2 regions of the Psychrobacter sp. CLB018 genome follow, and region 1 is predicted to be linked to the other one. Evidence: riboswitches for the same ligand, from Rfam matches in the RefSeq annotation. Region 1 holds a riboswitch; the other holds the start of a gene.
The links. Region 1 has a riboswitch for thiamine pyrophosphate ahead of thiC (phosphomethylpyrimidine synthase ThiC). Riboswitches for the same ligand answer to the same signal wherever they lie in the genome.

Region 1 (3,874 bases):
TATGAACCAAGTGTCGATGGTATCGAGCTTGTCGTCCAGCAGCAGTTTGATGTCGCAAAGCAAATTCTTTCTAAAGGTTTTATGCCGATCGTTGAGCCAGAAGTGGATATCAACAGTAGCAAAAAGCATGACTGCGAAATCATCCTTAAAACTAGTATTTTGCACAATCTTGAGTTTTTAGACGATGATCATCAAGTGATGCTAAAACTGACTTTGCCTGAAGAAGACGGATTTTATCAAGAGCTGATTGATCACCCAAAAGTGCTCAAAGTGGTTGCGCTATCAGGCGGTTACAGTCGTCATGACGCCTGTGAAAAGCTTAAACAAAACCCCGGTATGATTGCGAGCTTCTCGCGCGCTTTTACCGAAGGCTTAAATAAGCAACAAAGCGACGCAGAGTTTGCTGATACGATTAATACTTCTATTAAAGAGATTTACGAAGCGTCAAAGGTTTAATCTACTATAAAGATAAAACTGTTTGCAATAAAAAGCGCTACTTATGAGTAGCGCTTTTTTATGAATTAAGGATTAACGTTAATCGCTTAAACCTCTTTATACAACTGGCGACCCTCGGCATGATATTTTTGCGTCATCTCGTCCATGCCTTTTTTAATATCAGCGCGGCTCATCGCACTAGTAGCCTGAACGCCGTTTTCTTTTGCATCTAAACCTTTAGCATACTCGCGCACGTTTTGAGTGATTTTCATCGAGCAAAACTTCGGTCCGCACATTGAGCAAAAGTGCGCAGACTTGTGCGCATCTTTTGGCAGTGTTTCGTCATGATATTCACGCGCCGTATCAGGGTCAAGCGCCAGATTAAACTGATCATCCCAGCGGAACTCAAAACGCGCTTTGGACAAGGCATTATCACGTGCTTGTGCGCCCGGATGGCCTTTAGCAAGGTCGGCAGCATGAGCGGCGATTTTATAAGTGATGATACCGTCCTTGACGTCCTTTTTATTGGGCAAACCGAGATGCTCTTTTGGTGTTACGTAACAGAGCATCGCCGTGCCAAACCAGCCAATCATCGCTGCGCCAATGGCACTGGTGATATGGTCATAACCAGGCGCAATATCAGTGGTTAATGGCCCTAAAGTATAAAAAGGTGCGTCGCTACATAGCTCAAGCTGCAAGTCCATATTTTCTTTAATACGGTTCATCGCCACGTGTCCAGGGCCTTCAATCATCACCTGTACATCATGCTTCCATGCGACTTGCGTCAACTCACCTAGGGTACGTAGCTCACCAAATTGCGCTTCATCATTGGCATCTTGCAAACAGCCCGGACGTAAGCCATCGCCTAAGCTAAATGCCACATCATACTGCTTCATAATCTCGCAGATATCTTCAAAATGCGTGTATAAAAAGCTCTCTTTATGATGGGCCAAACACCACTGCGCCATGATAGAGCCGCCACGCGAGACGATGCCCGTCAAGCGATTGGCGGTTAGCGGTACATAACGTAGCAGTACGCCAGCGTGAATGGTAAAGTAATCAACGCCTTGCTCGGCTTGCTCAATCAAGGTATCGCGGAATATCTCCCACGTTAAGTCTTCGGCAACGCCATCGACTTTCTCTAAGGCTTGATAAATCGGCACCGTACCAATTGGCACTGGTGAGTTACGAATCAACCATTCACGGGTTTCATGGATATGATTGCCGGTCGATAAATCCATAATGGTATCGGCGCCCCAGCGCGTTGACCAGGTCATTTTTGATACTTCTTCATCGATAGATGAGCCGAGCGCTGAATTGCCGATATTGGCGTTAATTTTCACTAAAAAATTACGCCCGATAATCATCGGCTCAGATTCAGGGTGATTGATATTATTGGGGATAATGGCGCGGCCTGCGGCAACTTCGCTGCGGACAAACTCAGGGGTGATGATTTTTGGCGTATTGGCACCAAAGCTTTCGCCATCGTGTTGGCGCATATCGGTCAGTTCGTGCTGCTTTTGCGTCTCACGAATGGCGATATATTCCATTTCAGGCGTGATAATACCGCGACGCGCGTAATACATTTGCGTGACGTTCTTTCCTACTAAGGCGCGACGTGGTCTATCAATATGCGCAAATCTTAAGTTAGCAGTACTGATATCACGGGCGCGCGCTTGTCCGTATGAGCTAGATAAACCTTTTAACTGTTCAGTATCGCCGCGCTCAGCAATCCAGCCTTCACGCAGCTTTGGTAAGCCTTTGGTCAAATCGATCTCGACATTGGGATCGGTGTAAACGCCTGAGGTGTCGTAGACATAAAATGGTGGGTTTTGCTCCCAATCGTACTCGCTTACCCCTTGGATAGGGGTAGGGTCAAGGGTAATCTCGCGCATCGGTACTTGGATATCGGGCCGTGAGCCCCCGATATAGACTTTTTTAGAAGCTGGTAAGATGCGGTGTAAGTCGCGAGCGTCTTCTTCAAAACGCGCATCATTTGCGGTACGATGGGCAGGCGTTTTTAGAGCGTCGGCTTTTTTGTCAGAAGTTTTGGCAATAGGAGTTGAAGTATTTTGTGTGAGGTTCATATGCTGTCCTAGCGTGTTGGTTTTTGAATAAAAGCAACACCGCCAGTAGCTGCGGGGCAAGACGATGCAAGATAGACAAATTCAATCATTAAACGTCTGCACTATTATTAAATTCAACTTTCATTGAAAATGAATCTAATGCCGTTGTTAAATGATTGGTAGGCGCCGCTTTTTATTGCTTTCCTCATGGCCGCGTAAAAACGCTAGCACATGAAGTATGAGCAATAATAAAAAGGCATTTCTGCGCGCCCTTTGTATATAAAACATAGTCTTAAGACTTCCCTGCGTCGGTACTAACCGCATCAGGTTCGGCGGGTGATCTCTCAGCGAATGTATGAAATAGCTTAAACTAAGCTTGTCATACACCGCACCCCGAGTCTGTCAGTGTTGTAAATCAGTCTCATACTAACAAACTATAGGGATGATGCCTAGTCATTTGCCGTTTGTTAGTAGAGAGGCAATCTTGCTGTTATTAATGTAATCACTGTCTTTTAATCAATGACAGCTTTTCAATTAATGACATTCTTTTTAATTAATAAAATCACCGTGCGTATTATTTTTCTGGTGTCCAACCTTGCGCGCGCTCGTAGTCTTCATTGTCCAAAAACTTCTCGCGTTGCTCAGTTAAGAACTTTTTGGCTTCAGGGTCCATCATGCTGAGATGGTTTTCGTTAATCAGCATGGTTTGCTGCTCAAGCCATTCTTTCCAAGCTTTGTCAGAAACGGTTTCTTGTAGCTCTTGACCTTTTTTATTAGGAAATGGCGGATGCGGCATTTTTGGCAATTCCTGCTTATATTTGCGGCAAAATACGGTATTGGCTTGTGGATTAAAAGTCTCAGTCATCAGGCAATCCTCATTAATTAGTGGTATTAAATTATCGTGTCGAATATTGGTAATCTATCATAACGCGCTTGCACGATTTAGCAAAGCGTATCAGGTGTAGAGAAGGTAACATCAAATCTATAGTCGGCGTACTTTTAAACCGCTACGGTGTTGCTCGCCCTAGATGTACTCAGTGTACTATCTGCGGTAGATCGCCTTGTAGCGATTTTAAATTTCCTTGACTATATCCAGTGCTGGCAAAATCAGGCATGACAAAAAAACACCCGCACAATGGCGGGTGTTAGAGAAAAGCGCTAGTTTTAAAGCACAGTTTTATTGCTAGCTTCAGCTTTAAAAAAGGCTTTTAAGCAAACGATTTTAGGCGCGCACGTCCATTAACCACCGCCTGTTTGACTTGATTTGGCGCGGTGCCACCTAAGTGGTCACGAGCAGCCAATGAGCCTTCTAACGTTAAGAAGTCAAAGACATCATCACCAATGGCGTCGCTAAATTGCTGAAGCTGTGCCAG
Region 2 (3,874 bases), 1.4 Mb from region 1:
AAAAAGAAAATCCGCCTGTCATCAAAGCAAAAGCCAATGCCAAATTGGCGCTTGACGATGATGATGAAGACGAAGAAGAGGTTGAAGAAGAAGCCGAAGAAGAAACCGGCGGTATCGACCCAGAAGAAGTTCGTCTGCGTTTAGAAGAAATTGAACATCTATTTATCAAAGCCAAGCAAGCCTTGCTTGATTATGGCCGTGGTAGCGTAGAAGCTGAAGCGGCTTACGCCCTACTTGCTGAGCGCTTTATGATGCTCAAACTCAATAATCGCTTGTCAGACCAAGTCATGGCAATCATGCATGATGTCTATGATGATGTGCGTAAGCATGAGCGTCAAATCATGCGTTTGGTAATTCGCCGTGGCCGTATGCCGCGTGACGAGTTCCGTAAGACATTCCCAAGCAATGAAACCAACGTCGATTGGCTGATTGAACGTATTAAAGGTAAGCCTGCGTTTGCCGGTACGCTAGAAAAAGTCGCCGACGATGTGATTTTATTGCAGCGCCGCATTCGTGACTACGAGCAGCAGCTCGATATGAAAATCCACGATATGAAAGACGTCGCACGCCGTATGGCTGTCGGTGAAGCTAAAGCACGCCGCGCCAAAAAAGAAATGGTCGAAGCTAACTTACGTCTTGTTATCTCTATCGCTAAAAAATATACCAACCGTGGTCTGCAATTCTTGGACTTAATCCAAGAAGGTAACATCGGTCTGATGAAAGCGGTCGATAAATTTGAATATCGTCGTGGTTATAAGTTCTCAACTTATGCGACATGGTGGATTCGTCAGGCAATCACCCGCTCTATCGCTGACCAAGCGCGCACCATTCGTATTCCTGTGCATATGATTGAGACTATTAATAAGATAAACCGTGTCTCTCGTCAGTTGCTACAAGAAATGGGACGTGAGCCTACACCTGAGGAATTGGGCGAACGCTTAGAGATGGACGAAGTCAAAGTCCGCAAAGTGCTCAAAATTGCCAAAGAGCCTATCTCAATGGAAACGCCAATCGGTGATGATGAAGATTCGCACCTAGGTGATTTCATCGAAGATGGTACAATTTCAAGCCCAGTTGACGATGCGACGGCGGCTGGTTTGCAAGAAGCCACGCGTGATGTCTTGAGCAATCTGACTGAGCGTGAAGCACGCGTGCTTAAAATGCGCTTTGGTATCGATATGCCAACCGATCATACGTTAGAGGAAGTCGGTAAGCAGTTTGATGTCACGCGTGAGCGTATCCGTCAGATTGAGGCAAAAGCTTTGCGTAAATTGCGTCATCCTTCACGTTCTGAGCATCTGCGCTCGTTCTTAGAAAATGACTAATTTATCTAGACAGGATTCATTGTCTAAAAATTTCTTAAAATTACATCAAAAAAGCTGAGCATGTCTCAGCTTTTTTGTGCCCGTTATTTGATGGCGGTTATTTAATAGCTATTAGCTTATGCTATTAACTTATCTAATCAAAATATCCTAAAAACGCTGCGTTATTGCTGATATCAATTTTTTATAGCCTCTGTCTGCGCAGGCACAGCAAGCAAGAAAAATTGCTATCAGCAGCAGTATACTTAGAATTACTACAAGATGCGCTCGAGTCAGAATGTGCATTTATTGAATCATGCTTTGCGACGACTGGTGAATTTCCTGCTCCCGGTGAAGCATATTGCCAAGCGTTTGAAGTACGTTATAAAAGCGCAATTACCTTACGGTTTTTAATTCGCATGGCCTATGCCGCACCTGCGCATTTGACTAATACCAGCGCGGCGACTTTTAATGTCTATATAAAGGTGTTGACTGAGCAAATACAGCTGGCTCTGAAGCCTTATGAGCTTGATGCTGGGCAGCTAGCGCTTTATACCGACGCCTATTTAGGTGTTATCGATAGCTTAAGTGTGGAGCTGCTATATGCAGAAGGGTTATATGAGCGCCGTTTTAAAGCCATGCTAATGCTCTATCATACAGCTATTGCACAGCTTAATAAAAAATAGCTTTTTAAATGTAAAACAATTTTATTAATGGTTATTTGAGCATCACTTGCTAATGATGACTGATCTCGCCTATCATAGGGACGCTCGGTTGTCTTATAACCATAAAGACCAACATTTGAGTCATAAAAACCTTGTCGGGGTGCTTTGATTTTGACGCTTTAACTACCATCAAAATCATGGCTGAGAGTTACCCGCGAACCTGATGCAGTTAGCACTGACGTAGGAAACAAGCGTGTCGATATATAAGTCACAATTACTTTATATTTTGCCAATCTATTTAACCTAGACTGGCAAATTTATTGTGCCTTATTATCTCTTTTTTTCTGCCATTTTCTTACTGCACTTTATAACAGTAAGTGAAAACTATGGATTACCAAACACTACGCAATAACTGTCCGACTTGGGATGCTTATATTGGACATGATTTTGTCAATCAACTGGCAGCAGGAACGCTCGCCCCTGACAGCTTTCGCCATTACCTTGTGCAAGACTATTTATACTTAATTCACTATACCCGCGTGATAGCGCTGAGCGTATATAAGAGCGACACGCTGGCACAAATGCGCGTCGGTCAAGCCGGTATCAACGCCATGCTTGATTTAGAAATTGGCATGTATTTAGACTTTTGTCAGCAGTGGGGAATCGCGCTTGAGGAAGTTGAAAACGCTCCTGAATCGCCAGCCACCATTGCCTACAGCCGTTATATCTTAGATGCGGCAATGTCAGGCTCGCTAGCTGAACTGTATGCTGCAATTGCACCTTGCTTGATGGGTTATGGGGAAATTGGTAAACGTATTAAAGAACAAGGCTTTGTCGCGGGCAATCCTTATCAACCATGGATAGATGTCTTTGCCAGTGATGAATTCCAAACCATTACTGCACAAAATGAAGCGCATATTAATAAGCTGCTGACAGACGCTAGCGCTACTCAAGCAGACAAATTTCAACGCTTATTTAACACCGCATCTCGAATGGAAGTCAATTTTTGGCAGCAGGCGTTAGATTTGTCTTAATTTATAAACAATCTGACTTGGTTCTAAAAAAACCCTCTAGAATCAAAAACAATGATCAATAATAACGATCCACAAGGAAAAACATCATGGCAGCATTCGATGAACACGCAAGCGCGTATGACAGTTGGTTTTTTGACAATCAAAACTTGCTCACCAGCGAACTAAAACTGGTTGCTCATTTCTTGGATAAAGACAGCGAGATATTGTCTGTCGGCTGTGGTAGCGGACTGTTTGAGTCTCTACTGGCAAAAGACTGTGACATTCATATCAAATACGGTATTGAGCCGTCAAAAGACATGGCAGCAGTTGCAGAAAAGCGCGGTATGCAAGTCGATATCAGCCCTGCCGAAACCTGCGAGATTGAGCCCAATAAGTTTGACATCATCATGTTTAACGGCAGCGTCAGCTATATCAGCGATTTAGATGCCTGTATCAAAAAAGCCTTTGACGCTCTAAAAACGGGCGGCAAACTTATTCTGATTGATGTACCAAAAGAAAGTGGCTTTGCCAGCTTATATAACCTTGCCAGCGCGGTAGATACGTGGGAGCATCCACTACTTGCGCACATCTCGCCTGCTGATCCTTATCCTATCGAGCTGGTTAAGTCAGCTAACTGGCGTACCTCTGATGAAAAAATCGCCTTAATGCAAGCCAATGGTTTCGTTGATTTTGAATATGCGCAGACTTTATTGACCCATCCTATGTATGCCAACGACAAGGTACAAGAGGTCATCGAAGGCTATGATCGCGGCGACTACGTGGCAATTTGTGGTTATAAAAAATAACGGTTTTAATGTGCGTTATCGCTGGCTGACACTTGAATAATACGCCGAACGCCCTTATAAATGGTGCATAAAGCGCTTATCATATTTCA

Region 2: another riboswitch for thiamine pyrophosphate. It lies ahead of tenA (thiaminase II); the one in region 1 lies ahead of thiC (phosphomethylpyrimidine synthase ThiC).

The regions. Positions count from the first base shown of each region.
Region 1 covers NZ_CP166085.1:109,885-113,758, forward strand. The annotation lists gene AB8P72_RS00500 (fructose bisphosphate aldolase) at 1-456, shown strand, start outside; gene thiC (phosphomethylpyrimidine synthase ThiC) at 543-2,522, opposite strand; TPP riboswitch at 2,785-2,907, opposite strand; gene AB8P72_RS00510 (oxidative damage protection protein) at 3,076-3,366, opposite strand; gene argH (argininosuccinate lyase) at 3,710-3,874, opposite strand, start outside.
Region 2 covers NZ_CP166085.1:1,851,916-1,855,789, forward strand. The annotation lists gene rpoD (RNA polymerase sigma factor RpoD) at 1-1,325, shown strand, start outside; gene AB8P72_RS07825 (hypothetical protein) at 1,490-1,987, shown strand; TPP riboswitch at 2,113-2,230, shown strand; gene tenA (thiaminase II) at 2,353-3,000, shown strand; gene AB8P72_RS07835 (class I SAM-dependent methyltransferase) at 3,087-3,785, shown strand.